DNA from 3 places in the Jeongeupia sp. USM3 genome. Region 1 is predicted to be linked to each of the others. Evidence: predicted binding sites of a transcription regulator. Region 1 holds the regulator's gene; each other region holds the start of a gene.
The links. Region 1 encodes FNR, which switches genes on or off when oxygen is low (the NO sensors DNR and NnrR bind a similar motif). Its sites were predicted from a motif close to TTGATNNNNATCAA; they were not measured.
Positions count from the first base shown of each region.

Region 2: BJP62_RS10780 (ATP synthase subunit I) is a predicted target of FNR. The motif match lies at 5,165-5,178, and genes of this name have one in related genera.
Region 3: BJP62_RS10565 (ribonucleoside triphosphate reductase) is a predicted target of FNR. The motif match lies at 3,108-3,121, and genes of this name have one in related genera.

Region 1 is NZ_CP017668.1:224,437-234,592, forward strand. It holds gene BJP62_RS01085 (NADP-dependent malic enzyme) at 1-1,877, opposite strand, end outside; gene dnaE (DNA polymerase III subunit alpha) at 2,074-5,511, opposite strand; gene BJP62_RS01095 (phasin family protein) at 5,685-6,224, shown strand; gene BJP62_RS01100 (hypothetical protein) at 6,275-6,934, opposite strand; gene fnr (fumarate/nitrate reduction transcriptional regulator Fnr) at 6,979-7,722, opposite strand; gene hemN (oxygen-independent coproporphyrinogen III oxidase) at 7,877-9,262, shown strand; gene BJP62_RS01115 (sulfite exporter TauE/SafE family protein) at 9,275-9,934, shown strand; gene BJP62_RS01120 (PrkA family serine protein kinase) at 10,141-10,156, shown strand, end outside.
Region 2 is NZ_CP017668.1:2,277,573-2,287,728, forward strand. It holds gene atpD (F0F1 ATP synthase subunit beta) at 1-39, opposite strand, end outside; gene atpG (F0F1 ATP synthase subunit gamma) at 79-948, opposite strand; gene atpA (F0F1 ATP synthase subunit alpha) at 978-2,519, opposite strand; gene BJP62_RS10760 (F0F1 ATP synthase subunit delta) at 2,530-3,066, opposite strand; gene BJP62_RS10765 (F0F1 ATP synthase subunit B) at 3,074-3,544, opposite strand; gene atpE (F0F1 ATP synthase subunit C) at 3,590-3,871, opposite strand; gene atpB (F0F1 ATP synthase subunit A) at 3,956-4,750, opposite strand; gene BJP62_RS10780 (ATP synthase subunit I) at 4,753-5,124, opposite strand; gene BJP62_RS10785 (ParB/RepB/Spo0J family partition protein) at 5,327-6,178, opposite strand; gene BJP62_RS10790 (ParA family protein) at 6,206-6,991, opposite strand; gene rsmG (16S rRNA (guanine(527)-N(7))-methyltransferase RsmG) at 7,012-7,668, opposite strand; gene mnmG (tRNA uridine-5-carboxymethylaminomethyl(34) synthesis enzyme MnmG) at 7,677-9,581, opposite strand; gene bcsA (UDP-forming cellulose synthase catalytic subunit) at 9,828-10,156, shown strand, end outside.
Region 3 is NZ_CP017668.1:2,235,436-2,245,591, forward strand. It holds gene BJP62_RS10555 (anaerobic ribonucleoside-triphosphate reductase activating protein) at 1-575, opposite strand, end outside; gene nrdD (anaerobic ribonucleoside-triphosphate reductase) at 646-831, opposite strand; gene BJP62_RS10565 (ribonucleoside triphosphate reductase) at 1,001-2,998, opposite strand; gene BJP62_RS10570 (quinone oxidoreductase) at 3,269-4,243, shown strand; gene BJP62_RS10575 (YqiA/YcfP family alpha/beta fold hydrolase) at 4,243-4,821, shown strand; gene BJP62_RS10580 (Dyp-type peroxidase) at 4,818-5,714, shown strand; gene BJP62_RS10585 (LTA synthase family protein) at 6,364-8,019, opposite strand; tRNA gene BJP62_RS10590 (tRNA-Lys) at 8,098-8,173, opposite strand; tRNA gene BJP62_RS10595 (tRNA-Lys) at 8,222-8,297, opposite strand; gene gloA (lactoylglutathione lyase) at 8,473-8,862, shown strand; gene BJP62_RS10605 (sodium:proton antiporter) at 8,898-10,156, shown strand, end outside.

The DNA.
Region 1 (10,156 bases):
TGCGGCTGGATGCCGAAGTTGCGCACGGTCTCGGCGGCGAGGCAGGTGATCTCGGCCAGTTGCTCCGGGCTCGGGTCCTGGTTCACATAGGTGTCGGTGATGAAGATGTTGCCGGTCGGCAGCAGCAGCGCGTTCATCGCCGCGGTCGTCGTCGCGCCGTTCTGCAGGCCCAGCACGTTTTCCAGATACCAGTGATGACGGTGGTACTGGCCGTGCGTGCCGCAGATCATCGCGTCGGCCTCGCCGCGCTTGACCATCAGCGCGCCGATCAGCGTGGTCTTGCTGCGCACCTCGGCCTGCGCCAGCTCTTCGGACACACCCTTGCGCATCATCAGCGAGTGGTACAGCGTCCAGTATTCGCGGTAGCGCGGGTCGTTTTCCTGGTTGCACAGCTCGAAGTCGACGCCGGGGCGGATGCGCAGGCCGAGTTTCTCGATCCGGCTTTCGATCACGCTCGGACGGCCGATGACGATCGGGTAGCACAGGCCGAGGTCGATGACTTCCTGCACCGCGTGCAGCACGCGCTGGTCTTCGCCTTCGCAGAACACCACGCGTTTCTTGGCCTTGCGCGCGGCGGCGAACACCGGGCGCATGAACAGGTTGGACTTGTAGACGAACTGCGTCAGCTCTTCGGTGTAGACGCCGAAGTCCTCGATCGGCCGCGTGGCAACGCCGGCTTCCATCGCCGCGCGGGCGACGGCCGGGGCGATCTTGATGATCAGGCGCGGATCGAACGGCTTCGGGATCAGGTATTCGGCGCCAAAGGTCAGGTTCTCGTTGGCGTAGGTGTCGGCCACGACGTCCGATTGCTCGGCCAGCGCCAGCTCGGCGATGGCATTGACGGCCGCGTGCTTCATGCTTTCGGTGATCGCCGTTGCGCCGACGTCGAGCGCGCCGCGGAACATGAACGGGAAGCACAGCACGTTGTTGACCTGGTTCGGGTAGTCCGAACGGCCGGTGCAGACGATGGCGTCGGGGCGGACGGCCTTGACCTTGGGCGGCGAGATTTCCGGGTCCGGGTTCGACAGCGCGAGGATCAGCGGCTGCTCGGCCATGGTCTTGACCATGTCCTGGCTCATCACGTCCGGGCCGGACAGGCCGAGGAAGATGTCGGCACCGCCGATGGCGTCCTGCAGCGTGCGGGCATCGGTGTCGCGGGCGTAGCGCTGCTTGGTTTCGTCGAGGTTGGTGCGGCCGGTGTGGATCACGCCCTTGGAGTCGCAGACGATCACGTTCTCGCGCTGCACGCCGAGCGACACCAGCAGATCGAGGCAGGCGATCGCGGCGGCACCGGCGCCGGAAGCGACGAGCTTTACCTCGCCGATCTTCTTGCCGATCAGTTTCAGGCCGTTCTTGACCGCTGCGCCGACGATGATCGCCGTGCCGTGCTGGTCGTCATGGAACACCGGGATGTTCATCCGCTCGCGCAGCTTCTGCTCGACGTAGAAGCACTCCGGCGCCTTGATGTCCTCAAGGTTGATGCCGCCGAAGGTCGGCTCGAGCGAGGCGATGATCTCGACCAGTTTTTCCGGGTCTTTCTCGTCGATCTCGATGTCGAACACGTCGATGCCGGCGAACTTCTTGAACAGCACGCCCTTGCCTTCCATGACCGGCTTGCCGGCCAGCGGGCCGATGTCGCCGAGGCCCAGCACCGCAGTGCCGTTGGTGATGACGGCAACGAGGTTGCCGCGTGCGGTCATGTTGCGGGCTTCGGCCTCGTCCTCGACGATGGCCATGCAGGCGTAGGCAACGCCCGGCGAGTAGGCGAGCGCCAGCTCGCGCTGGCTGGACAGCCCCTTGGTCGGCGCGACCTGGATCTTGCCGGGGCGCGGATAGCGATGGTAGTCGAGGGCTTTTCGTTTGAGTTCTTCGTCCATGTGGTTCTCCGTGATGCCGGATACGCAACCGTTCCGGTCTGATGGGTCAGTGAGCGATGTTGTGATGCTGGGCGCGACTACATGCGATGGCAAGCTAGGGTTTTGCCCGATGCGGGATACGCGTATTCCTTAGGGTGAGCGTTTTCGTTCGCCGCAAAAAACACGGGCCGGACTTTGCAGTCCGGCCCGTCCGGGGTCAGAAACGGATTTTCACGGCGTCGTTGCCAAGCCAGCTCTGGAGTTCGGCGATCAGCGCATCGTGCAGCGTGACGCGCCAGTCGAGCCCCAGCCGCAAGGCGCAACGCGCGCCGCTGGTCCGGTAGTCGATCTCGATCGGGCAGGCGCCGCCGTTGTAGGCCGACAGCAGCGTCGACAGCCGTGCGGCATCGGCGTTGCCGTTGACCTGCAGGTTTAGCGACCGGGCAAAGTGGCTGCGCGCCTCCGGCACATCCATCACCGCGTCGGCGATCACGCGCAGGCCGCCGCTGAAACGGTCCTCGCTGACCTTGCCGGCGACAACGAGCAGCGTGTCGTCCTTGAGTTTGGTCCGGTGCGCTTCGAACACTTCCGAATACAGCGCGACCTCGACCTTGGCATTGCCGTCGTCGAGCTGCAGGAAGGCCATCCGGCCGCGGTCACCGTTCTTGACCCGCAGGCCGCCGACGATGCCGGCGAGGTACTGCAGCTCGCGCTTGGGCTCGAGCCGGTCGAGACGCGTCTTGATCAGGCCCTTGATGTCCTTGGCATGCGCGTCGAACGGGTGGCCGGACAGATAGTGGCCCAGCGCGGTCTTTTCCTCGGCGAGCTTGACCTTGTCGTCCCAGCGCGGCACCTCGATCGGCTCGACCGTCGGCACCGCGGACGGCTCGAAAATGTCGAACAGCGAGTTCTGGTTGGCATTGGCGGCCTCGGTCTCGGCAAGCTTCATCGCCTGCTCGACATTGGCCATCAGCCGGGCGCGGTGGTCGTCGAGCGCATCGAACGCGCCGCCGCGAATCAGCGCCTCGAGCACGCGCTTGTTGACTTCCTTCTTGTCGGTGCGGCGGCAGAAGTCGTACAGGTCCTTGAACGGGCCATTGACCTTGCGTTCGGCGACGATCTGCTCGACCGCGCCCTGACCGACGCCCTTGATCGCACCCAGCGCATAGCGGATCTGCTTCTTGCCGACCGGGACGAAGCGGTAGACGCTCTCGTTGATGTCCGGCGGCAACATCTCCAGGCGGTTCTTCTCGATGCAGTCGTCGTAGAAGATCTTGAGCTGGTCGGTATTGTCGAGTTCCGAGCTCATCGTCGCTGCCATGAAGGCCGCGGTGTGGTGTGCCTTGAGCCACGCGGTGTGATACGACACCACCGCGTACGCCGCCGTGTGCGACTTGTTGAAGCCGTATTCGGCGAACTTGGCCATCAGGTCGAACAGCATCTCGGCCAGCGCCGGGTCGTAGCCCTTTTTCTTGGCGCCGTCGGCGATCATCTCGCGGTGCTTGGCCATCTCCTCGGGCTTCTTCTTGCCCATGGCGCGGCGCAGCATGTCTGCGCCGCCGAGCGTGTAGCCGCCGATGATCTGCGAGATCTGCATCACCTGTTCCTGATACACGATCACGCCATAGGTCGGCTCGAGGCAGCGCTCCAGATCCGGGTGGAAGTAGTCGGGGACTTCCAGACCCTTCTTGCGGTTGATGAAGGTGTCGACCATGCCCGAACCGAGCGGGCCCGGCCGGTACAGCGCCAGCACGGCGATGATGTCTTCGAAACGGTCGGGCTGCAGTTTCTCGAGCAGCCGCTTCATGCCGTCCGATTCAACCTGGAAGACGGCGGTGGTGTTGGCGTCGCGGAAGACCTGATATGCGGCCTGATCCTCGAAACCCATGCTCATCAGGTCGAGGTACTCGCCGGTCTGCTCCCTGATGTATTGCAGCGCCAGCTCGATGATCGTCAGGTTGCGCAGGCCCAGAAAGTCGAACTTCACCAGACCGATCGATTCGACGTCGTCCTTGTCGAGCATCGACACCGGCGACGCGTCGGCGCCGCTGGCCTGATACACCGGGCAGAAGTCGGTGATCTGGCCCGGTGCGATCAGTACGCCACCGGCGTGCATGCCGATGTTGCGCGTCATGCCTTCGAGTTTGAGCGCCAGCTCCCACAACTCCTTGACTTCGTCCTCGTTGCGGACGCGCTCGGCCAGTTCGGGGACCATCTCGACCGCATCATCGAGGCTGAAGTGCTTGCCCGGTGCGGCCGGAATCATTTTCGACAGCCCGTCGCAGAACATGTACGGCAGGTCGAGCACGCGGCCGACGTCGCGCACCACCGCCTTCGCGGCCATGGTGCCGAAGGTTGCGATCTGGCTGACCGCCTCGGCGCCGTACTTCTCGCGCACGTACTCGATCACGCGCCAGCGGTTGTCCTGGCAGAAGTCGATGTCGAAGTCGGGCATCGATACCCGTTCCGGGTTCAGGAAGCGCTCGAACAGCAGCGCGTATGCGGTCGGGTCGATGTCGGTAATGCCAAGCGAATACGCGACCAGCGAGCCCGCACCCGAACCCCGGCCCGGGCCGACCGGGCAGCCGTTCTTTTTCGCCCAGACGATGAAGTCGGCCACGATCAGGAAGTAGCCGGGGAAGCCCATCTGGATGATGGTGTCGGTCTCGAACTTGAGCCGTTCGAGATAGCGTGGCCGTTCGGCATCGCGCTGCGCCGTGTCGGGATACAGCTGGGCGAGACGGGCCTCGAGTCCTTCCTTGGCGAGATGGATGAGATAGTCGTCGAGCGTCATGCCGTCCGGCGTCGGAAAGTCCGGCAGGTAGTTGGTGCCGAGCGTGACGGTCAGGTTGCAGCGCTGCGCGATCGCGACCGAGTTGGCCAGCGCCTCGGGCAGGTCGGCGAACAGCTCGGCCATCTCGGCCGGGCTCTTGAAGTACTGTTCGTCGGTGAAGAGCTTTGGCCGGCGCTTGTCGGCGACCATATGGCCACTGGCGATGCAGACGCGCGCCTCGTGTGCCTTGAAATCGTCCGCTGCCATGAACTGGACCGGGTGGGTGGCGACGACGGGCAGGTCGAGGTCCGAGGCGAGGTCGAGCTGGCCCTGAACGCACGGTTCGCATTCGGGCTGGCCGCTGCGCTGCAGCTCGAGGTAGAAATTGCCGGCAAACTGTCCGGCCCACCATTGTGTCGCATCGCGGGCCGCGTCGTAGTTGCCCGACAGCAGTGCCTGGCCGATTTCGCCAAGGTGCGCGCCGGACAGGCAGAGCAGGTGGCCGTTGTCGCCGTCGGCGATCCATTCCTTGCGCAGCTCGGCGCGATCGCGGTACTGGTTGTCGCGGTAGGCGCGGGTCAGCAGCTCGCACAGCCGGCCATAGCCGTCGCGATCACGGGCCAGCAGCAGCACGCGATACGGCTTGTCGCGATCGACCTCGTTTTCGATCCAGGCATCGAGGCCGATGACGGGCTTGATGCCCGCGCTGCGGCAGGCCTTGTAATGCTTGACCAGACCGAACAGGTTCATCAGGTCGGTCACGCCGAGTGCAGGCATGCCGAGCTTTTGGGCGTGTTTCACGGCATCGTCGATACGGACGATGCCGTCGGTCACGGAGAATTCGGAGTGGATGCGGAGATGGATGAAGGCGGGCTGATTCATCGGCGTATTCTAGCATCCCGCCGCCCCGCGTCGCCTTGGCGGCGGTGACGATCCGGGGTGGCTGCACCGGAGATTTTGCGTTTTTGTGCGGTGCACAATAAATAACTTGACGCGTACACGTTGAGGGTTAGAATGGCATCGGTATATTGCAGTGCACAAATAGGAGAAACCACATGTTCAATGCATCCAAGTTTGCCGAAATCAACCAAGCCAACCTCGAAAAGTCGCTGCGCCTGAGCCAGATCGCCCTGGCCGGCGTCGAGCGTCTCGTCAGCCTGCAACTCGGCATCGCCCGCGAACTGCTGACCGAACAGGCAGAAACCGCAAAAACGCTGTCGGAGGTCAAGGACGTCCAGGGGCTCGTCAACCTCCAGCGCCAACTGGCCCAGCCGTCGGTCGAGAAGTCGCTCAACGTGGCGCGGACCGTGTTCGACGCTGCCAGCGCAACCCAGCACGAACTGGGCGCGCTGCTCGAAGAGCAGGTGCTGTCGTTCAACAAGGAGCTGGTGGGTACGCTCGATAGCGCCATCCAGAATGCACCGGCAGGTACCGGCGCAGCGGTGAACGTGCTGCGCAATGCGGTTGAAACCGCCAGCAGCGCCTATGACGCCGTCGCCAAGACCACGCAGAAGCTGGCCAGCGACTTCGTCGAAGCGACGACCAACGGCGTTGAGCAGACCGTGAAGGCTGCCACGCGCAAGACTGCCGCCTGATTCGCAGCGTCGATCGCAGATGATGTCGGGCCGCCTTCGGGCGGCCTTTTTCATTGCTGCTGCGGCAGTGCCGGGATGCTCAGCACGAGCTGCGCGAGCAGCGTAGCAGGCGCAGCGGTGTCGTCGTGCAGGAAGGGGAAGGATCGCGTGAGCGCGGCGGGTGTAGGCCGGGCGGGCTCGAACGGTGTCGTGGCGGCCATAGCGAGGTAACGCGTGGCGTCTTCACGCGCTTGCGCCAGAGTGACCTGCGTGAGTGCCTGCCAGTGTCCGGGGTCGTACACCCATTGCGAGCGATCGGTGCCGCCGAGCCAGCCGAGAATCGCCAGTGTCTGGCTCTGCCAGTGCTGCACGAGACCGGCGGCAAAGGCGCCGGCGCCGGAGGGGCCGAGATGCAGCCAGGCCTGCGGCCGGGGTGGTGCCAAGGCATCGAGCAACGCGGTGGCGGCGTCAACCGCGGCGCGTGCGCCGCCGGCGCCGATGATCCAGCCGTGCTGGCTGGCCAGCGGCGGGTCGCCGTAGGCGGCCAGGTCGACGAGGCGGGGGTGGTGCAGCCACGGCACGATGTCGTCCAGCGTGGCATTGATCAGTACGACGAGGGTATCGGCGCTATTCGGCGGTGTCTTGATGGAGGCGGATGGCGGCAGCAGCGGCAGCCAGTCCACCTCCGGGCCCTGTCGCTGCGCATTGCGTGCGCGCAATGCGTCGAGCATCGGGGCGGGGGCCAATGCCAGTATGGATGGCACCCCGGGCACGCTCAGCTCTGGCAGTTGTTGACGAGCTGTTTGAGTCCGGCCACGTCGTAAAGCTCGATCAGCCGGTTCTGCACTTTGATGAGCCCCTGGTCCTGGAACTTCGACAGCGTTCGGCTGACGGTTTCAAGCTTCAGGCCGAGGTAGCTGCCGATCTCCTCGCGGGTCATCCGCAGGTGGAAGCTGGTGGCCGAGTAGCCGCGGATCTGGAAGCGTTGCGACAGATTGAGCAGGAAGGCGGCGATGCGCTCTTCGGCCTTCATGTTGCCGAGCAGCAACATCACGCCGTGATCGCGGACGATCTCGCGACTCATCACCCGGTAGAAGTGGTGCTGCAGTGCCGGAATCTTGCGTGACAGCACTTCCATTTCGGCGAACGGCAGTTCACAGACTTCGCTGTCTTCGAGCGCGACGGCGTCGCAGGTGTAGTGGTCGCCGCTGACGGCATCCATGCCCATCAGCTCGCCGCTCATGTGGAAGCCGGTGACCTGTTCGCGACCGTCTTCGGAAACGACGCTGGTCTTGAAAAAGCCGACCCGGACCGCGTACAGCGCCCGGAACGGTTCGCCGGCGCGGTACAGTGCCTCGCCGCGCTTGATCGGCTTGCCCTGGCCGATCAGGTCGTCGACCTGCTTCATCTCTTCTGCGCTCAGCTCGTTGGGAAGGCACAGCTCGCGCAGGCTGCAATTGGAGCAGGCCTGACGCAATTGCTTGAAGGTGACGTCGCGGGGCTGAAGGGCTGGTTGCATGGCGGGGCTCTACAGGTGAAGGGGCAATAAAACGGTCTGACCGATTACCGGTGTCCGGGTAAACGGGCTTTGATCGCCGTCAAGATTGCATGCGTTGATTATCGGCAAGCTCGCCTTAGAGCACAACCAAGCAAAATACCACCTGGCGACCACAATGAATCAGCAACTGATCGAATTCGACCGCGCCCTGATCCGGCGACACGACGGCAAGGGGCCGCGCTATACCTCGTACCCGACGGCAGACCGTTTCGGGGAGATGACCGCCGACGATTATCTCGAACGACTGGTGCAGCAGCAAGCGGGAACGACGCGTCACCCGCTATCGCTTTATTTTCATATCCCGTTCTGCGACACCATCTGCTACTACTGCGCCTGTAACAAGATCATCACCAAGGACAGGCGCCGCGCCGAGCGGTACATCGATTACCTCGAGCGTGAAATGGATCTGCAGTGCGCGGCGCTGGCCTTCAGGCCGAAGGTCAGGCAACTGCACTTCGGCGGCGGCACGCCGACCTTTCTGTCCGATACCCAGCTCGAACGGCTGCTGACGGCGATCCACCGGCGCTTCGAGCTGGACCCGCAGGGCGAGTTTTCGATCGAGATCGATCCGCGCAAGGTGTCGGCCGAGACGGTGCGGCTGCTGGCGCGGCTCGGGCTCAACCGGATGAGTGTCGGCGTGCAGGATTTCGACGACGACGTGCAGCGGGCGGTGAACCGCGTGCAGAGCGAGGCCGAGACGCGGGCGCTGATCGATACCGCGCGCGCGGCAGGCTTCAGATCGATCAATCTCGACCTGATCTATGGCTTGCCGTTGCAAACCCCCGAGCGTGTTCACCGGACGCTGGAGCGGGTGATCGCGATCCGGCCCGAGCGCATCGCGCTGTATAACTACGCGCACCTGCCCGAGCGCTTCATGCCGCAACGGCGGATCAACGACGCCGACCTGCCCTCGGCCGAGGCCAAGCTCGACATCCTGCAGGCGAGCATCGACCAGCTGCTCGCTGCCGGCTACCGCTACATCGGCATGGATCATTTCGCTCTGCCCGACGATGAACTGGCGAAGGCGCAGGACCATGGCCGGCTGCATCGCAACTTCCAGGGTTACTCGACCCATGCCGACTGCGACCTGATGGCGTTCGGCGTGTCGGCAATCGGCAAGGTCGGGCCGGCCTATGTGCAGAACCGCAAGACCATCGACGACTACTATGCGGCGCTCGATGCCGCGACGCTGCCGGTCGAGCGCGGCATCACGCTCAGGCACGACGATCTGCTGCGCCGCGCGGTGATCCAGTCGTTGATGTGTCAGTTCGAGGTGATGTACCAGCCGGTGGAAATCGCCTACCTGATTGATTTCACCGACTACTTTGCGGAAGAATTGCGCTCGCTCGCCGCATTGCAGGCCGACGGACTGGTGACCATCGACGCGCAGCGGATTGCGGTCACCGCCAAGGGGCGCCTGCTGGTGCGTTCGGTCGCGATGGTCTTCGACCGCTACCTGAGAACCACGGAGACGGCGGCGCGCTATTCCAAACTGATCTGATACCGGAGTGCAATGGCCGAATACAACCTGCTGGCGCTGTTTCTGGCCGGCCTGCTCGGTGGTGGCCATTGTCTGGGCATGTGCAGCGGCGTGGTGACCGCGTTCAGCCTGCAACTGCCCGCCGGCGCCCGCTGGCCGTATCACCTGGGATTCAATGCGGGCCGGATCGCCGGCTATGTCCTGATCGGCGCCTTGCTTGGCGCGCTGGGCTCGTTCAGTGTATTGCTGCAATTGCAGGCGTTGAAGACCGGGCTGTTCGTGCTGGCGCAACTGCTGCTGATCGCGCTCGGGGCCTATCTGGCCGGCTGGGCGCGCTGGCTGACCCGGGTCGAGCAGCTGGGCGTGCCGGTGTGGCGGCATCTTCAGCCCGTACTCAGAAAGGCGCTGCCTATCCGTCGCTGGCCACAAACGTTATGGGTCGGGCTGCTATGGGGCTGGCTGCCTTGCGGCCTGGTCTATACGGCGAGCATTTCGGCGCTGGCCAGCGCGTCGCCGCTCAAGGGTGCACTGGCGATGCTGGCCTTCGGTCTGGGCACCCTGCCAAACCTGCTGCTGATCGGCTCGGTGGCGCAATCGCTGCTCCGGGCGCTGCGTCATCCGCTCGTCCGCAACGTGATCGGCACGGCCTTCGTCGCCTGGGGGCTGTGGCAGCTCTCGTCGCTGTTGCGCTAACTGTTACATTGGCGCGCCGCACGTTTTTTATTTGTTCAAGTGACTGATTTTTAGGGAATTTAAATCGGTTTTTCTTGTCCTCGCAGCAGCAGGAACAAGCACACTCCGCGGCGAAACGGAGGGTGGCGTCTATAACGGAATCAAGCCCGACCCGCCAAGCAGTGTACTTCCAGGGCCATTCCGAAACCCACCCACGGAGGTGTGTCATGGACGTGTTCGACA
Region 2 (10,156 bases), 1.7 Mb from region 1:
CACCGGGCCAATGATTTGTACGATTTTCCCTTGGCTCATCTTAGGGTTCCTAATCAGTAAATTCGGGTTGGCGATCTGTTAAACCGCTGCAGCGCCGGCGCAGATTTCCGAAAGTTCTTTCGTAATCGCGGCTTGACGCGTCTTGTTGTACAGCAGTTGCAGATTGCCGATCACCTTGTCGGCGTTGTCGGTCGCTGCCTTCATCGCCACCATCCGGGCTGCATTCTCGGACGCCATGTTTTCCGCTACGGCCTGGTAAACCAGCGCTTCGAGGTAGCGGATCATCAGATCGTCGATGACGGTCTTGGCATCCGGCTCGTACAGGTATTCCCAGTTGTAGCCGTGGTCCGGCTGGCCGATGGCCTCGCCGGACAGCGGCAGCAGCTGCTCGACAGTCGGCTCCTGCCTCATGGTGTTGACGAACTTGGTGTAGACGAGGCGAACCTCGTCCACTTCGCCGGCGACGTAAGCGTCGACCATGACCTTGATCGGTCCGATCAGCTGCTCGACGTGCGGCGTGTCGCCCAGACCCACAACGTGCGAAATCACTTTCGCGCCGTTGCGGTTCATGAAGCCGAAGCCCTTGTTGCCAATGGCGGTGACGGCGATTTCCACACCGTTCTGGTGCAATTCCTTCATCGCATTCAGCGTCAGGCGCAGTGCGTTGGTGTTCAGACCACCGCACAGACCCTTGTCCGACGTGACGACGATGAAACCAACCCGCTTGACGGTGTCGCGCGACTGAAGGAAAGGATGCGCGTAGTCCACCAGCGCAGCGCTCAGGTGGGCCGTGACCTTGCGGATTTTTTCACCGTAAGGCCGGGCACCACGCATGCGCTCCTGCGCACGGCGCATCTTGGACGTCGCCACCATTTCCATGGCGCGGGTGATCTTCTGCGTGTTCTTGACGCTCTTGATCTTGGTCCGGATCTCTTTACCGCCTGCCATGATTCGATTCCTCTCTAATCAGTTTCGAATCAGAAGGCGTTGCCGGACTTGAAGCTTGCCGCAGCCTTGAGGATGGTCGCCTCGTCGTCTTCGGAAAGGTTGCCCTTCTCTTCGACGCGTGCGAGTGCCTCGGCAGCGTTGGCCTTCAGGTACGACAGGAAAGCCGCTTCGAAAGCGAGCGCACGTTCGACCTTGACGTCGTCGTACACACCCTTGTTGATCAGGAGCAGGGTCACGCCGAGCTCGGCCACCTTGAGCGGGCTGTACTGCGCCTGCTTCATCAGTTCGGTCACGAGCTTGCCGCGTTCGAGCTGCTTGCGGGTGGCTTCGTCCAGATCGGAAGCGAACTGCGCGAACGCAGCCAGTTCACGGTACTGGGCCAGTGCCAGACGCACGCCGCCGCCGAGCTTCTTGATGACCTTGGTCTGCGCTGCACCGCCGACGCGCGACACCGAGATACCGGCGTTCATCGCAGGACGGATACCGGCGTTGAACAGGTCGGTTTCCAGGAAGATCTGGCCGTCGGTGATCGAGATCACGTTGGTCGGAACGAAGGCCGACACGTCGCCTGCCTGGGTTTCGATGATCGGCAGCGCGGTCAGCGAACCGGTCTTGCCCTTCACGGCACCATTGGTGAGCTTCTCGACTTCGTGCTCGTTGATCCGAGCAGCACGCTCCAGCAGACGCGAGTGGAGATAGAACACGTCGCCCGGGTAGGCTTCACGGCCCGGCGGACGGCGCAGCAGCAGCGAGATCTGACGGTAGGCCACGGCCTGCTTCGACAGGTCGTCGTACACGATCAGCGCATCTTCGCCGAGGTCGCGGAAGTACTCGCCCATCGTGCAACCCGAGTAGGCGGCGATGTACTGCAGCGCAGCCGATTCGGACGCCGCAGCGGCGACGACGATGGTGTGGGCAAGGGCGCCGTGCTCTTCGAGCTTGCGCACCACGTTGGCGATCGACGATGCCTTCTGGCCGATGGCGACGTACACGCAGGTGACGCCAGTACCCTTCTGGTTGATGATCGCATCCAGCGCCACCGCGGTCTTGCCGGTCTGGCGGTCGCCAATGATCAGCTCGCGCTGGCCACGACCGATCGGCACCATGGTGTCGATGGCCTTCAGGCCGGTTTGCAGCGGCTGGTCGACCGATTGACGCGCGATCACGCCCGGCGCGATCTTTTCGATCGGGCTGGTCAGCGTGGTGCCCAGCGGGCCCTTGCCGTCGATCGGCTGGCCGAGCGAGTTCACCACGCGGCCGATCAGTTCGCGGCCGACCGGTACTTCGAGAATACGACCGGTACACTTGACCTCGTCGCCTTCCTTGATGTGGGTGTATTCACCCAGCACCACGGCGCCGACCGAGTCACGCTCGAGGTTGAGCGCGAGGCCAAAGGTATTGCCCGGGAATTCCAGCATCTCGCCCTGCATCACCTCGGAGAGGCCGTGCACGCGAACGATACCGTCGGTGACCGAAACGACCGTACCGGTGGTACGGGCTTCGGCGCCTTCGGCCAGATTCTGGATCCGGGCTTTAATCAGTTCACTGATTTCAGACGGATTGAGTTGCATTAAAAATCTCCTAACTCTTCAGGCTCGTCGCAAGGGCAGAGAGCTTGCCGGCCACGGACGCATCAATCACCACATCGCCGACCGTCACTTTGACGCCGCCGATCAAGTCGGGATTGACGCTGACCTGTGCAGCCACCTTGCGTTGCAGATGGTTTGCCAGCGCGTTCTTGAGCTCGGCCACTTGCGCATCATCGAGCGGAAAGGCCGAAACGATGTCGGCCTCGACCTCACCTTCTTCGGCGGCCTTGTAGGTTTCGAACAGCGACGAAATCTGCGGCAGCGCGGTGAAGCGGCGGTTTTCCAGTACGACGGCAATGAAGTTGTTCACCTCATCGCCGACGTTCCCGCCCAAAAGCCCGGCGAGCAACTGCTGAACCTGAGCAGCGGAATACTTGGGGTTGGCCACGACGTCGTCGGCGAGCGGATCCTGAGCAATCAGGGACAGCTTGCCGAGCACGTCCGACCACTGGCCCAGCGTACCGGCGTCTTTCGCGATGCGAAACACGGCTTCGGCATAGGGTCGAGCGACGGTGATGAGTTCTGCCATGGCTGTCTTACAGTTCCGCTTTGAGAGTGTTCAACAGCGCGGCGTGCTTGGTCGCGTCGATCTCGGACTTGAGAATCTTCTGCGCACCGGCGACGGCGAGGTCGGCGACCTGCTGACGCAGCACTTCCTTGGCTTGTTGAACCTGCTGTTCGATGTCCGCCTGCGCGCCCTTGACCAGGCGATCGCCTTCGAGCTTGGCTGCATCCTTCGCCTCGTCGACGAGCTGCGCAGCGCGCTTCTCGGCTTGGGCGATGATTTCAGCGGCTTGCTGTTTGGCTTCGCGCAGCTTGTCGGCCGACGACTTTTCGGCATTGGCCAAGTCTTGCTTGGCGCGATCGGCGGCGGCCAGGCCGTCGGCGATGCGCGTCGCGCGTTCGTCCATCATCCGGGTCAGCGGAGGCCATACGAACTTCATCGTGAACAGGATCAGGATCGCAAAAGTGATCATCTGACCCAGCAGGGACATATTGATATCCACGCTGAACGTCCTCCAGGTTAAAGGTTAAAGCGGGGGCTTAGAGAATTACTGAGCCGCTGCCAGAACCGCACCGAGGAACGGGTTGTTGAAGGTGTAGAGCATGGCAACACCAACGCCGATCATCGAGATCGCGTCCAGCAGACCGGCGATGATGAACAGCTTGGTTTGCAGAACCGGGATCATTTCCGGTTGGCGAGCCGACGACTCGAGGAACTTGCCGCCGAGGATAGCGAAGCCCAGAGCGGTACCGATGGCAGCCAGACCGATGATGATCGCGGCAGCGATCACGGTGAAGCTTTGTACGGAAGCGATTTCAGCAACAGCCATTTTTATTAACTCCAAGAAGGATGGTTGAGGTTGGGGATGGAGAAAAACACGTGCCGGACAGGCAATGCCTGCCCGGCCCGATTCTTAGTGATCCTCGACGGCGAGGCTCAGGTAAACGATGGTCAGCATCATGAACACGAAGGCCTGCAGCGTCACGATCAGGATGTGGAAGATCGCCCACGGTGCGCCGAGCACCCACTGGATCCAGAACGGCAGCAGTGCGATCAGGATGAAGATCAGCTCGCCGGCATACATGTTGCCGAACAGACGCAGCGACAGCGAAATCGGCTTGGCGAACAGTTCGACCATCTGCATGACGAAGTTGGCCGGTGCCAGCAGGACGGTGCCCACCGGGCCCGAAGCGTGGAACGGTGCGGTGAAGATTTCCTTGATCCAGCCGCCGAAACCCTTGGCCTTGATCGAGAAACCGATGATCAGGAACATCACCGAGATCGACATGGCGAACGTCAGGTTGACGTCGGCGGTCGGCACGGCGCGCAGGTAATAGATGCCGAAGACGTGGTTGGCGATCCACGGCAGCAGGTCGACCGGCAGGAAGTCCATCGCGTTCATCAGGAACACCCAGCAGAAGATCGTCAGCGACAGCGGGCCGATGACCTTGCTCTTGGCGTGGAAGGCATCCTTGATCTGCGAGTCGACCATTTCGACGATCAGCTCGACGAAATTCTGCAGCTTGCCCGGCACGCCGCTGGTGGCACGGCGTGCAACGAAGGCGAAGATGCCGACGAAGAGGAAGCCGAGGAACAGCGAGATCCAGAAGGTATCCAGGTGGAAGCCGCTGGCGGTCTGGTTGAACGTGAGGTGATGCTGGATGTACTCGGTGGCGTTCGCCGGAGGAGCGTGGTGTTCTGCAGCCATGGTTATTTTTTGCCGTTAAATTGAATCAAAAGCCCGAACCAGTAGGCGCTCGTTGCGGCGATGTAACCGATAAACAACCACATCCAGGCAACCTGCCGGTAGAAAACGAATACCGCGGCAAACGCGATGATGGTCCACGCCATCTTCGCCGCCTCCGCGGCGAAATGCAGCCGCATCAGCGCGGCCGGCGGGCCGTACGTCATCTGGTAGGCGATGCGTGCATACAACATCGAGCCAGCCAGCGCGATCGCGCCCCCCAAACCACTTGCAATTCCCGCGCTGCGCCCCCATAAGAGGTAGGACAGCAGCATCACTACCAGCGTGATCCCCAGTTTGAGGCGGATCACGCCCTTGATTTGTGCCTGCGCGACCATATTCACCGCCAGCAAAGCCCCGCGATTATACGGAGCTGCGTTGATACACGTCAATTTTACCCATTGACGACGAAGGCGTTTTTGCACGCACATGTAGTCAACTACTTAAATCGATATGTAGTCGACTAGATATTCCCCCCTCCCCCCCTGCCCGTTCTTGATCTAGAGCAGAGTTGCGGCGCACAACTTTGGTGCGACCGATTCAGAACCGCTGCAGCAGCCGGTCGAGTTCGTCGAGGCTGGCATAGGCGATGCTGATCCGCCCGGCGCCCTTCCTGCCCTGGCGGATCGACACCTTGGCGCCGAGCTTGCCGGCGATCTCTTCCTCGAGCCGTGCGACGTCCGGGTCGGGACGATGCTGCGGTTTGGCCGGTACGCCGTCGACCAGGCGCTTCACCAGCGCTTCGGTTTCGCGCACCGACAGGCCCTTGAGCGCGACGGTCTGCGCCGCGTCGAGCTGGGCCAGCGTTTCCAGCGGCAACAGCGCGCGGGCGTGACCCATGTCGATCGCGCCGTCGAGCAGCAGCCTCTGCACCGGCTCGGCCAGTTGCAGCAGCCGCAGCAGATTGCTCACCGTTGCACGCGACTTGCCGACCGCTTCGGCCGCCGCTTCGTGCGTCATGCCGAATTCGTCGATCAGCCGCGCCAGCCCCTGCGCTTCTTCAAGCGGATTCAGGTCTTCGCGCTGAATGTTCTCGATCAGCGCCATTGCCGCCGCGGTGTCGTCGCCGACCTCGCGGACCAGCGCGCTGATCTCGGACAGGCCGGCGAGCCGGCATGCACGCCAGCGGCGTTCGCCGGCGATGATTTCGTAGCGCGGCTCGGCCAGCGCGTCACCGTCGACCGGCCGTACCAGCACCGGTTGCATCAGCCCTTGGGCACGGATCGAGTCCGCCAGTTCCCGCAACGCGTCGTCGTCGATGATTTTGCGCGGCTGGTAGCGGCCCGGCTGCAGGCTGTCGAGCGGCAGCGTCGCCAGTGTTTCATTGGCGGCCGCGTCGCCCATCAGCGCGTCGAGACCCCGACCAAGGCCCTTGAGTTTTTTACTGACCATCACGTCCCGTCGGCATATGAAGGCGCCCTAGAGGACGGGCGCCGGATCGAGGGCATTATGCCGCGCGAGCAATTCCTCGGCCAATTGCAAATAAGCCTGCGCGCCCTTGCTCGACTTGTCGTAGGCGAGGATGGGCCGGCCGTAGCTCGGCGCTTCGGCCAGGCGGATATTGCGCGGAATCACTGTGTGGTAGAGCTTGCTGGTGAAATGCTTGACCAGCTGGTCGGAGACCTGCTGCGCCAGCGTCGAGCGCGGGTCGTACATCGTCCGCAGCAGCCCCTCGATCTCGATCCTGCGGTTGAGGTTCTGCTTGATGCGCTTGAGCGTGCTGACGAGGTCCGAGAGCCCTTCGAGCGCGTAGTACTCGCACTGCATCGGGATCATCACCGAATCGCAGGCGACCATGCCGTTCAGGGTCAGCAGGTTCAGCGCCGGCGGGCAGTCGAGGATGACGAAGTCGTAGTCGTCGACAAGCTCGGCCAGTGCGGACTTGAGCCGGGTCTCGCGGTGCTCGGCGTCGACGAGTTCGACCTCGGCGCCGGCGAGCTCGCGGTTGGCCGGCAGCACGTCGAACCGGCCGGATTCGGACTGCGCGATCGTGTCGCGCACCGTCGATTCGCCGATCAGCAGGGTATAGATCGTGTGCTTGAGTCTGGCCTTGTCGATGCCGGCGCCCATCGTCGCGTTCGCCTGCGGGTCGAGGTCGACCAGCAGCACGCGCTTGCCGAGATGGGCGAGGCTGGCGGCCAGATTGACCGACGTCGTCGTCTTGCCGACACCGCCCTTCTGGTTCGCGATCGCCAGTACCTTCATGCGCTTTGCCTCATACCGATTCAGTTGTCACCGACGACCAGATGCACCAGATGCCGTTCGGCATCGATGCCCGGCACGTTCAGCGTATCGACGCCGGCGGTCTTGACGCCGGCCGGCAGCAGGGCGATTTCCTCGTGCGGGTACACGCCCTTGAGCGCCGCCCATTCGCCGCCGTCGCGCAGCAGGTGGCGGGTGAGCTTGACGAACTCTGCCAGATCCGAGAATGCCCGGCTGGTGATCACGTCGAACGGCGCCTCGGGGCGGAAAGCCTCGACGCGTTCGGTGACGACGGTGACATTGGCGAGCCTGAGGTCAACGATGGCCTGGCGCAGGAAGGTCGTCTTCTTGTGGTTCGAGTCGAGCAGGAACAGCTGCCAGTCCGGCCGGGCGATCGCGAGCGGAATCCCCGGCGTGCCGAAGCCCGAGCCGACGTCGAGGATGCGCGCATTGGTGCCGGCCCGGAAATGCGCCAGCGGCGCCAGCGAATCGAGCAGGTGGTGCGGCACCATCCGTTCGGGCTCGCGGATCGCCGTCAGGCTGTAGGTCTTGTTCCACTTGTCGAGCAGGGCAACGTAGTCGAGCAGCAGCGCGCGCTGGGCATCGTCCAGCGACAGGCCGAGTTGCGCGAGGCCGGCCGACAGCGTACCGGCCAGTTGGGGAGCTTGGGCTTCGATCATTCTTGTTCTCAGGCGGCTTGGCCCGCACGACCGGCGAGCTTCTTCAGGTGTACGAGCAGCAGCGCGATCGCTGCCGGGGTAATGCCGGAAATGCGGCCGGCCTGGCCGAGCGTTTCCGGGCGGTGCTGGGTGAGCTTCTGCTGCACTTCCTTCGACAGCCCGGACACGGCGGAATAGTCGAGATCGGCCGGCAGCTTCACGTCGTCGAGGGTATCGCGTTTGGCGACTTCATGCTGCTGCCTCTCGATATAGCCCTGGTACTTGACCTGGATTTCGACCTGTTCGGCAACCAGCGGATCGGTGACCAGCATGCCGTCCCTGGGCCGTGCGCATTCGAGGCTCATCAGGCTTTCATAGCCGACTTCGGGCCGGCGCAAGAGGTCGGCGAGGCTGTATTCGCGCTCGATCGCCTTGCCGAGCACGCGTTCGGCCTCGGCGGCGTCGAGGATGCGCGGGTTGACCCAGGTCGAGCGCAGCCGCTGCAGCTCGGCCTCGACCGCGTCGCGCTTGGCGCAGAACAGCGCCCATTGTTCGTCGCCGACCAGGCCCAGCTTGCGGCCCGTTTCGGTGAGGCGCAGGTCGGCGTTGTCTTCGCGCAGCTGCAGCCGGAATTCGGCGCGGCTGGTGAACATCCGGTACGGCTCGGTAACGCCGAGCGTGGTCAGGTCGTCGACCAGCACGCCGAGGTAGGCCTGATCGCGTCCCGGCGTCCAGGCAGCCTCGCCGCTCGCGTACAGCGCGGCGTTCAGCCCGGCGAACAGGCCCTGCGCCGCGGCCTCTTCGTAGCCGGTGGTGCCGTTGATCTGGCCGGCGAAAAACAGCCCGGCGATCGCCTTCGACTCGAACGACTGCTTCAGCGCGCGCGGGTCGAAATAGTCGTACTCGATCGCGTAGCCGGGACGCAGGATGCGGGCGTTCTCGAGCCCGGCCATCGACTGCAGCGCGGCGATCTGGATGTCGAACGGCAGGCTGGTCGAAAAGCCGCCCGGATAGTACTCGTGGGTATCGAGGCCTTCGGGCTCGAGGAAGACCTGATGGCTGTCCTTGTCGGCAAAGCGGTTGATCTTGTCCTCGACCGACGGACAGTAACGCGGGCCGACGCCTTCGATCTTGCCGGTGAACATCGGGCTGCGGTCGAAGCCGCTGCGCAGGATGTCGTGCGTCTTCAGATTGGTATGCGCGATCCAGCACGGCAGCTGCCGCGGATGCATGGCCAGGTTGCCCCTGCTTGAAAACACCGGCTCGGGCGTATCGCCGGGCTGGATTTCGAGCCTGGAGAAATCGATGGTGCGGCCATCGATGCGCGGCGGCGTGCCGGTCTTGAGCCGGCCAACCGGCAACTGCAGCTCGCGCAGGCGCGCCGCCAGCGAAATCGACGCCGGATCGCCGGCGCGGCCGCCGACGTGGTTCTCGAGCCCGACGTGTATCTTGCCGCCGAGGAAGGTACCGGCGGTCAGCACCACGGCGCCGGCCTCGAAACGGATGCCGATCTGCGTGACCGCGCCGACGACGCGGTCGCCGTCGAGCAGCAGGTCGGACACTTCCTGCTGGAACAGGTCGAGGTTGGGCTGGTTTTCCAGCACGTGGCGGATCGCCGCCTTGTAGCGGACGCGGTCGGCCTGCGCGCGCGTTGCCCGTACCGCCGGGCCCTTGCTGGCGTTCAGGGTCTTGAACTGGATGCCGGAGAGGTCGGTCGCCAGCGCCATTGCGCCGCCGAGCGCGTCGACCTCCCGGACCAGATGCCCCTTGCCGATGCCGCCGATCGACGGGTTGCAGCTCATCTGTCCCAGCGTTTCGATGTTGTGCGTCAGCAGCAGCGTCTTGCGTCCCATGCGCGCGCTGGCAAGCGCGGCCTCGGTGCCGGCGTGGCCGCCGCCGACGACGATGACGTCGTAACGGGTGGGATAAAGCATGGGGAAGGCTCGCTGACAGGGGTATGGGGGCAATATTCTACGCGATAACAGTCACTTAGGGCAGACCCGCCCGGCAGCGCGGCCTGCGCCGCCGCCGGTACCATCCGGCCACCCCGGTCGCGCAAACAGAAAGAAAAAAGAAAGATTATTTGTAAGTGTAAATATCGAAAACCACAACAAATCAGGGTTTTGATTTATCATCGCCGCCAGATTACCCGAACAGCATGTACATCAGAAGTTTATGTAATGAGAATACTTACAAAACACATCCATGCGATGCTCGACCCGCTCGGCAACCGCGGCCTGCTGTGGATCTGGGCCGGGCTGTGCGCGCTCGGCGGCGTGCTGGTGGCGGCCAATGTCGACGCCCGCGCGCAGCTGTGGCTGGCCGTGGCGATCGTCGTGCTGCTGCTCGGCCTGCGGCGTCTCGGCCACCCGGAACGCTACCGTGCGTTCTTCCTGTTCCTCGCCGCCTTCCTGACGCTGCGCTACGTGTACTGGCGCACGACGAACACGCTGGTCCTCGACGGCGTGCTCGACACCACGGTGGCGCTGCTGCTCTACGTGGCCGAGCT
Region 3 (10,156 bases), 1.8 Mb from region 1:
GTCAGCGCCAGCAAGGCCGCGTCGTCGTGCAGCTGCGGGTGGATCGTCGTCCGGCACTCGTACGCGACGCCCGACTCGATCAGCTGCTGCAGCGACGTCCGCGCCGGGTCGCCACTGCGTGGGACGAGGGTCACCTGCAGATAATCGGCAAAGCCCGTCTTGACGTCGAAACCGACCCAATCAAGATAGGGCAGGCAGTGCGCCAGCCGTGCCGGGTAGGCGCCGCCGGTGTGCAGCGCGGCCTTGAAGCCCATCGCCTGCACGTCGCGCAGCATCGCCGGCAGGTGCTTCTCGGCGAGCGGCTCGCCGCCGCAGAACACCACCGCGTCGAGCAGGCCGCGACGTTGTTCGAGCCAGACGAGGATCTCGGCCCAGACCGGTACGCCGGGCACCTGCTTGCGCGCCTGCAGGTGCGGGTTGTGGCAGTAGTGGCAGCGCCACGGGCAGCCGGCGAGGAAGACCACGCAGGCCAGCTCGCCCGGATAGTCGCAGCTCGAAAACGGCACGAACCCGCCGATCTTCGGCGGGTTCGGCAGGTCGCGGCTGTGATGCGCGACCGTTGCGGCTTCAGCCACGGCCCGCTTCGTTGAAGCAGGCTCGGCCGGATCAATCACGCCCCGGTTCGTTGAAGCGCGCCGGGTTAGATCAATCACGGCCCGGCTCGTTGAAGAAGGTGCGCTCGGCAAACTCGCCCTGCTTGCCGGTATTGAAGCTGGTCACCGGGCGGTGATAGCCCATCACGCGGGTCCACACTTCGCAGCGGGTGCGTTCTTCGTCGCGCAGTTGCACGTCGGCGGTGGCGAGCTGGGTCTGGATCGAGAGGTCGGTCATGGTGTTCTCCTTTTTTGGTCAACGATGGCCAGCCATGCTGGCTGGCCGTTTTCATATGTAAACCACGCACAAGCCCAGCGAAGCGGTGCTGGCAAGGCGTACGAAGCGCAGACAGTACAAATCCGTACGGCAAGCGAGTACAACGCAGCCAGCAGGGCTTGGGGGTGGTTTACTTGCAGCAGGCCGCCTGCTTCTTGGCCAGCAGGTCGGCGTCGCACTTCGGGCAGAACTCGTGGTGCCCGGCGAGGTAGCCGTGGGTCGGGCAGACCGAGAACGTCGGCGTCACGGTCAGGTAGGGCAGGCGGAAGCTCGACAGCGATTTCTTCACCAGCGCCTTGCACGCCGCGGCGCTGGATACCGCCTCGTTCATGTACAGGTGCAGCACGGTGCCGCCGGTGTACTTGCGCTGCAGCTCGTCCTGGCGCGACAGCGCTTCGAACGGGTCGTCGGTGAAGCCGACCGGCAGCTGGCTCGAGTTGGTGTAGTACGGCTGCGCGGCGGTGCCGGCCTGGATGATGTCCGGATAGCGCTTCCTGTCCTCACGGGCGAAGCGGTAGGTCGTGCCTTCGGCCGGCGTCGCCTCGAGGTTGTACAGGTGGCCGGTTTCCTCCTGGAATTCGGTCATCCGCGCGCGGATGTGGTCGAGCAGCCTCAGCGCCATCGCGTGGCCACGCGGGTCGGTGATGTCGAACGCGTCGCCGCTGAAGTTGCGGATCATCTCGTTGATGCCGTTGACCCCCAGCGTGCTGAAGTGGTTGCGCAAGGTGCCGAGGTAGCGCTTGGTGTACGGATACAGGCCGTTGTCGATCAGCCGCTGAATCACCTTGCGCTTGAGTTCGAGCGAGGTCTTGCCGATCTCCATCAGCGCGTCGATGCGGGCGAACAGCCCGGCCTCGTCACCGCGGAATTCAAAGCCCAGCCGCGCGCAGTTGATCGTCACCACGCCGAGCGAGCCGGTCTGCTCGGCCGAACCGAACAGGCCGTTGCCGCGCTTCAGCAGCTCGCGCAGGTCGAGCTGCAGCCGGCAGCACATCGAGCGGACCATGTTCGGCTGCAGCTCGGAATTGAGGAAGTTCTGGAAGTACGGCAGGCCGTACTTGGCGGTCATCTCGAACAGCAGCTCGGTGTTCGGGTGATCCCAGTCGAAATCCGGCGTGATGTTGTACGTCGGGATCGGGAACGTGAACGCGCGGCCCTTGGCGTCGCCCTCCATCATCACTTCGATGTAGGCGCGGTTGATCATCTCCATCTCGGCCTGCAGGTCGCCGTAGGCGAACGGCATTTCCTTGCCGCCGATGTAGGGGATCTGTTCCCTCAGGTCGTCCGGGCACACCCAGTCGAAGGTCAGGTTGGTGAACGGCGTCTGCGTGCCCCAGCGGCTCGGCACGTTGAGGTTGTAGATCAGCTCCTGGATATGCTGTTTGACCTCCACATACGACAGGCCGTCGACGCGGACGAATGGCGCCATATAGGTATCGAACGACGAGAACGCCTGCGCGCCGGCCCACTCGTTCTGCAAGGTGCCGAGGAAGTTGACGATCTGGCCGACCGCGCTGCTCATGTGCTTGGGCGGCGTCGCCTCGACCTTGCCCGGTACGCCGTTCAGCCCTTCGGTCAGCAGCACGCGCAGCGACCAGCCGGCGCAGTAGCCGGCGAGCATGTCGAGGTCGTGGACGTGGATCGCGCCCGAGCGGTGCGCCTCGCCGACTTCGGGCGGGTAGACGTGGTTGAGCCAGTAGTTGGCGATCACCTTGCCGCTGGTGTTGAGGATCAGCCCGCCGAGGCTGTAGCCCTGGTTGGCATTGGCGTTGACGCGCCAGTCCGAGCGGTCGAGGTACTCGTTGATGCTGGCGCCGACGTCGACGACGGTGCGGGTGTCGGCACGCAGCCGCGAATGCGCCTCGCGGTAGGCGATGTAGGCGCGCGCGGTCTTCAGGTGGCCGGCGCCGAGCAGCGTTTCCTCGACCGCATCCTGGATCGCCTCGATCGACGGCGTCGTGTCGGCGGACAGATGATTGAGCACCGTCACCGCGAGCGCATGCGCCCAGTCGGTGTCGAACTCGCCGCTGGCGCGGCCGGCGGCGGCGATGGCGCGGCCGATCTTCTCGGCGTCGAAAGCGACGATGCGGCCATCGCGCTTGATCACGTACTGGGGAGTGGGAGTCATCGGGCTTATCAACTTTTTATCAACAATTTATCAACATATGGTGCATATGCTGCGAATGGACACAATATATTGTGTTCAACCCGATGCCGCCGCCCCAAGTCGGCAGCCCTTGACCCACATCAAGAACCACCCCGGCCCGGCTTGCCGATGACGCCGGGATGGCCGATACGGCCGCCGCTTCGGCGTATGCTCTGTGACTAATGCCGGACGCGCGCGGCGCGACCTCGCTAGAATGTAATCGGCCGTTCTGGACTACACGCTGGATACCCCATGGACACGCAAGTCATCCGCATTCACCGGCACGGCGATCCCGACGTGCTGCAGCTGGAAACGATCACGCTGGCCGCCCCCGGCGCCGGCGAAGTGCTGGTCCGCCAGACCGCGATCGGCGTCAATTTCATCGACACCTACCACCGCAGCGGCCTCTACCCGCTGCCGATGCCGAGCGGCCTCGGCCAGGAAGCCTGCGGCGTGGTCGAAGCCGTCGGCGACGGCGTGAAGGAATTCCGCAAGGGTGACCGCGTCGCCTATGCCGGCGGCGCACCGGGCGCGTATGCGCAGCACCGGATCGTCCCGGCCGCCCGGCTGGTGCCGGTGCCCGACACGATCAGCGACGACATCGCCGCCGGCACGCTGTTGCGCGGCATGACCGCGCAGTACCTGCTCAAGCGCACCTTTCCGGTCAAGGCCGGCATGACGGTGCTGATCCACGCCGCCGCCGGCGGTGTCGGCCAGATCGCCTGCCAGTGGGCGCGCGCGCTCGGCGCCACGGTGATCGGCACCGCCGGCGGCGTCGACAAATGCGCACGGGCGAGTCACTGGTGCGACCACGTGATCGACTACCGCGTCGACGACTTCGCCGCCCGCGTGCGCGAGATCACCGCCGGGGCCGGCGTGCCTGTCGTCTACGACGGCGTCGGCAAGGAAACCTTCGATGGCTCGCTCGACAGCCTCGCACCGCGCGGCATGCTGGTGTCGTTCGGCAATGCCTCGGGCGCGGTGCCGCCGTTCTCGCCCAACCTGCTGGCGCAGAAAGGCTCGCTGTTCCTGACCCGGCCGTCGCTGGGCCACTACACGGCAACGCGCGACGAGCTGCTCGATACCGCCGAGGACTATTTCACTGCAGTCGCGCGCGGCTTCGTCGCCGCCGAGATCGGCCAGCGTTTCGCGCTGTCTGAGGCGGCGCTGGCGCACCGCGAGCTCGAAGCGCGCCGCACCACCGGCTCGACGCTGCTGCTGCCCTGATGACCGTCCACCTCGTCTACCTGCACGGCTTCCTGTCCAGCCCCTTCTCGCTGAAGGCGCAGGACACCGCCGTGTGGATGGCCGAACAGCGCCTCGCCGATTACTTCCACTGCCCGCAGCTGCCGATGGACCCGCTGGCGGCGTGCGCGGCGCTCGAGGGCGCCATCGAGCGGCTGCACGGCGAACCGTTCTGCCTGATCGGCAGTTCGCTCGGCGGCTATTTCGCGACCTGGGCCGCCGAGGAGTACGGCAGCCGTGCGATCCTGATCAACCCGGCGGTCCGGCCGTACGCGCTGCTCAAGCACCATCTCGGCCCGCAGCGCAACTACCAGACCGGCGAATATCATGTGATCGACGCCTCGTTCGCACCGGCGCTGAAATCGCTCGAGCGCGAGGTCAGCGATCCGCGCCGCTACTGGCTGCTGGCGCAGACCGGCGACGAAGTCCTCGACTATCGTGAAGCGGTCGACAAATACGCCGGTTGCCGTCAAACCGTCATCGACGGCGGCGACCATGGCTTCCGGAACTACCCCGAATGGCTGCCCGCCATCTGGGACTTTGCACAAGGACAAGCATGACCACACCGCAATCGGGCATCCTGCCGCTCGCTTCCTCGCACGCCTATTTCGTCCTGCTGCGCCGCCGCCTCGGCCGGCGCATCGACGCCAGGAGCCGCGAATGCCTGGCGGGTCTGCCGGCGCGGCTGGCGGCACAGGGCTGCCTCGGCGTCGTCGCGATCGGCGCCGAAGCGTTCGGCGACGTGTTCGAAGGCCCGCGCCCGGCCGAACTGCGCGCGTTTCCGCGCATTCCCGGCGCCGTCCACGCCGCACCGGCCAGCGACGCCGACGTGCTGATCCACCTGCGCGGCGAACACCAGGACCGGCTGTTCGACCTCGCCGACGCCTGTGTCGACGCGCTGTCGGGCTGGCTCGAACCGGTCGAGAATGTCGCCGCCTTCCGCCGTCACGAGGGGCGCGACCTGACCGGCTTCGTCGACGGCACCGAAAACCCGGACGCCGACGAACGCCCCGCCGTCGCGCTGGTCGCCGACGGCGACTGGGCCGGCGGCAGCTATATCCATACGCAGCGCTACGTCCACCGGCTCGACTCGTGGCAGAAGCTGCCGGTGAAGCAGCAGGAAGCGGTGATGGGCCGCACCAAGGACGCCGACGAGGAGCTCGACGACGACGAAAAACCGGCGACCGCGCACATCAGCCGCGTGGTGATCGAGGAAGACGGCGAGGAGCTGGCGATCCTGCGCCACTCGCTGCCCTACGGCACGCCGGGCGGCGAGCGCGGGCTGTACTTCGCCAGCTACTGCCACACGCCGACGATCTTCGAGAAGATGCTCGCGCGGATGATCTCGCCGACCAGCGACGGCCGCGTCGACCACCTGCTCAACTACACCCGCGCCGTCAGCGGCGGCGCGTTCTTTGCGCCGAGTGTCGAGAGGCTGGTGGCACTGGGTTAAGAGGCTGGCGCTTGGCTGATCCGTGCATTGAAGACTGGCGATCAGCGCCTTCGGCGCGGTGTTAAAGGCGTTGACTGCCGGTTCCGCCCGGCGGACTCACAAGTGGGCGTTTAGCGCCTACGGCGCGGGTAAAAGCGTTTTGATGCGCGTTCCGCCGCGCGTACGGGAAGGGAGCTTTGTCTCGCCAAAGCCCCCTTCACCCCAAAGGCGACCCGCGCCCTGCGGCCCTCCGGGCTGCCCTCGATCGGTCGCGAGCCAAGCGATCAAACCGCTCGTCTCGCTCCACTCCTCGGCGCTGGCGAACGGGATGAAAGGCGGCGCACTTTTCACCGCAATTGGTTTGCCACGTGTTTGTTCACTGCCTGTTGCATACCACCCGGGCCCCTCAGAAGCGCCGAGAAGCACAGCGGAGCACGGGGTTTCGGCGAGCACTGTTTGAGGCCGCAGGCCGAGTTGCGCAGCCGCCGTGCTTTGCGAGCATCGCAGGGTACCCCGAAGGGGCGCGGATGCGGGGGCGCCTTTTCTTTGGATACTTTCTTTTGGCGAAGCAAAAGAAAGTATCACGTCCGCCGGGCGGAACCGGCAATCAACGCCTTTCACACCGCGCCGACGGCGCTAAACACAGCACCTCCGAAAACGCCACAAACGCCTAGAACAACCGCTCCGCATACAAAGGCAACGGAAACACCGTCTGCCACACCCTGCCGTGCTTCGACAGCGCGTCCGGGCTGCGCTCGCAAATCCCGGCCAGCGCCGGCCAGAAGCGGTCGTTGCCACTCGCCAAGCGCGCAACCTCGCTCGACAAGCAGAACATCGGCCGCTCGGCGACGCGCCCGGCCATCGCGGCCGGATCGGCATTGCCCTTGCCGCTGGTCTTGATGAACACCGGCACCTCGCCGCGAACGCGGTACTGCATCGGGCTCAGCTTGTAGGCGAAACGGAAGTCGCCATTGCTCGCACCGGTGGTCCGGAAATAGCTCGCGTCGAACACGCCCTTGCGGTGGAAGACCGCGGTCAGCGACGGCTTGTGGTCGCCGACGACGATGACCGTCAGCGGCCGCTTGCGCTTCTTCGCGCGTTTTTCCAGCTCGGCGACAAATTTCTGCATCTCGGCGACGGCCGCGCCGAGCCGCTTGCGGTAGTCGGTCTCGCCGTCGTCGCTGCTGCGGTAGGCGCCGTGCGTCATCACCGTCACCAGGAACAGGAACTGCTTCTGCTTCGCCGGGCGGGCCGCGTAGACGTCGAGCGCACGCCGGTACAAGAGCGCGTCGGACGGCCAGGTCCGCGTGTGCCAGTCCATCGTCTCGACGAAATGCTGTTCGTCGAAGCCGAAACGCTTGTAGACGGTGTCGCGCTTCCAGAACGAGCCGTAGAAATTGTGGATGCCGGCGGTGAAATAACCGGCGGCATTGAAGTGCGACACCAGCGATTCGGCGCCGTCGCGGTAGTCTGGGCCGAAGTTCTGGTAGTCGACACCGGGCAGCACCTGCGACGACAGCCCGGCGAGCAGCTCGAACTCGGCCTCCGACGTGCCGCCGCCGTAGACCGGGCTGATCGCGGTCGACTGGACGAAGCCCTGCGTCGTCAGTTCGGCGATCGGCGTGCGGAAGCGGTCGTCGGCGGTGGTGAAGCACGCCTCGCACAGGATCAGCGCGACATCGGGTTCGGGCGCCGGGTCGAGCACGGCCGGCGGGTTGTCGTAGAACGCGTGCGGCCCGCGCCGCGGCAGCTTGATGCTCTCGGCGGTGTAGTACAGATGCGCGATGATGCCGTTCTGCTTGGCGTTCTCGTTGAAGTTGTACGACAGGTACGGTGCGCGGAACACCTCGGCCAGCGTGGTGCTGACCGCCTTGGACGCGGCGCCGGCGTCGCCCAGCCGCAGGCCGAGCATCGCCGGCAGGACCAGCCCGGCCGCCAGCCGCCACCACGAGAACCGCGGCCGCTTCCACAGGCCGACGCCCAGCGCGACGACGAACAGGGCCGCGAACGCGATCATTTCCCAGCCGAGATAGCTCGCCAGCGATGCCCCCTGCGAGACCTCGAGCACATCGCGCGCGACCAGCGTCTCGCCGGTCAGCGCCTCCTTGGCCCAGCTGGCATGGGTCAGAAAGCCCTCGAGGCCGAGCGCGGCGCCGACCGAGGCCCAGCGGTTGAGGATGATCGCGAAGACCAGGTAGACGAGCAGCGAAAACAGCAGCCGCGACGGCGCCCAGTCGGTGTCGATCAGCAGCCGGCCGGCCAGCAGCAGCGCGTACGGCCCCGCCAGTCGCGCCAGTTTGAGTGTCCAGTGCTGCAGTCCTTGCATTTCCTTTCCCGCTGCCACCTGCCTTGCGGTGGCCAAACGCAAAAAAGCCAGTCTTTCGACTGGCTTTTCTGGTGAAACTGGTGGGCTGTGAGTGGCTCGAACACTCGACCTACGGATTAAGAGTCCGCTGCTCTACCAACTGAGCTAACAGCCCGAGAGCGGCAACTATATAGAAGCAATTGCCAGCTTGTCAAGTTCTGGATGGTGGGTCGTGCGGGACTCGAACCTGCGACCAACGGATTAAAAGTCCGCTGCTCTACCAACTGAGCTAACGACCCTTCCAAAACAAGACGCGCATCTTAATGGCGGACCACGTTCCCTGTCAACCCTGATCCGTCAGGAATCGGCCGGGCCACGACAAAAATGCCGCGGCAATATGCCGCTGTATGGCAATACTCACATCGGGCTAAACTTTTACGCTTCCAATCCGCCCCTATCCGAGGAGAACCCACCGTGCGCCTTCTTCACACCATGCTGCGCGTCGGCGATCTCGACCGCGCGCTGGCCTTCTATACCGAAGTGCTCGGCATGCGCCTGCTGCGCCGTCAGGATTACCCGGAAGGCCGCTTCACGCTGGCCTTCGTCGGCTATGGCAACGAGGCCGATACCGCCGTGCTCGAGCTGACCCACAACTGGGATACCGCGGCCTACGAGCCCGGCAACGCCTACGGCCATATCGCGATCGAAACCGACGACATCGTTGCGACCTGTGAGGCCGTGCGCGCCAGGGGCGGCAAGGTCGTACGCGAACCGGGCCCGATGAAACACGGCACGACGGTCATCGCCTTCGTCGAGGATCCGGACGGCTACAAGATCGAGTTCATCCAGAAGCACACCCAGTAACGCGGCCCGCGGCCGCACCGACCGACCCGGACGACATGAAACGACTCCTTCCCCTGCTGCTCGCCGCGCTGCCGGCGCTGGCCCACGCCGCCGACGTCGATGGCGCCCAGCTCAGCCTCGCCTGGATGCTGCCCTTTGTCGGCATCCTGCTGTCGATCGCGCTGTTCCCGCTGCTGGCGCCGCACTTCTGGCACTCGCATTTCGGCAAGATCTCGGCATTCTGGGCGCTGGCCTTCCTGGTGCCGTTCGCGCTGACCTTCGGCGGCGGTGCCGCCACCGGCGTCGTCGCGCACGCGCTGATCGACGAATACATCCCCTTCATCCTGCTGCTGTTCGCGCTGTACACGGTCTCGGGCGGCATCCTCGTCTGGGGCAATCTGCACGGCTCGCCCAAGGTCAACACCGCGATCCTCGCGCTCGGCACCGTGTGCGCGTCGATCATGGGGACGACCGGCGCGGCGATGCTGCTGATCCGTCCGCTGCTGAAGGCCAACGACAACCGCAAGCACAATGTCCACGTCGTGGTGTTCTTCATCTTCCTCGTCGCCAACATCGGCGGCGGGCTGACGCCGATCGGCGATCCGCCGCTGTTCCTCGGCTTCCTCAAGGGCATCAGTTTCTTCTGGACGCTCGAGCACATGCTGCCGCTGGTGGCGCTCAATTCGGCGATCCTGCTGACGCTGTTCTACTTCATCGACCGCCATTTCTACAGCAAGGAAGACGAGGTCAAGGCGGTCGATCCGACGCCGGACTCCGGCATCAAGCTCTACGGCAAGTTCAACTTCCTGCTGATTGCCGCCGTCGTCGCCGCGGTGGTGATGTCGGGCGTGTGGAAGCCGGGCATCGACTTCCACGTGCTCGGCACCGAAGTCGGCCTGCAGGACATCGTCCGCGACGTGCTGCTGATCGTCATCGCGCTGGTGTCGCTGAAGTTCACCCCCAAGCAGATCCGTGCCGGCAACGACTTCAACTGGGACCCGATCCTCGAAGTCGCCAAGCTGTTCATCGGCATCTTCCTGGCGATGGCGCCGGCGATCGCGATCCTGCGCGCCGGCGAGGCCGGCCAGCTCGCGTCGCTGGTCCGGCTGGTCAGCGATTCGGGCGGTGCGCCGATCGACTCGATGTACTTCTGGATGACCGGCATCCTGTCGAGCTTCCTCGACAACGCGCCGACGTATCTGGTGTTCTTCAACCTCGCCCACGGCGACGCGGCGCACATGATGGGGCCGATGGCGTCGACCCTGCTGGCAATCTCGGCCGGCGCGGTGTTCATGGGCGCGATGACCTATATCGG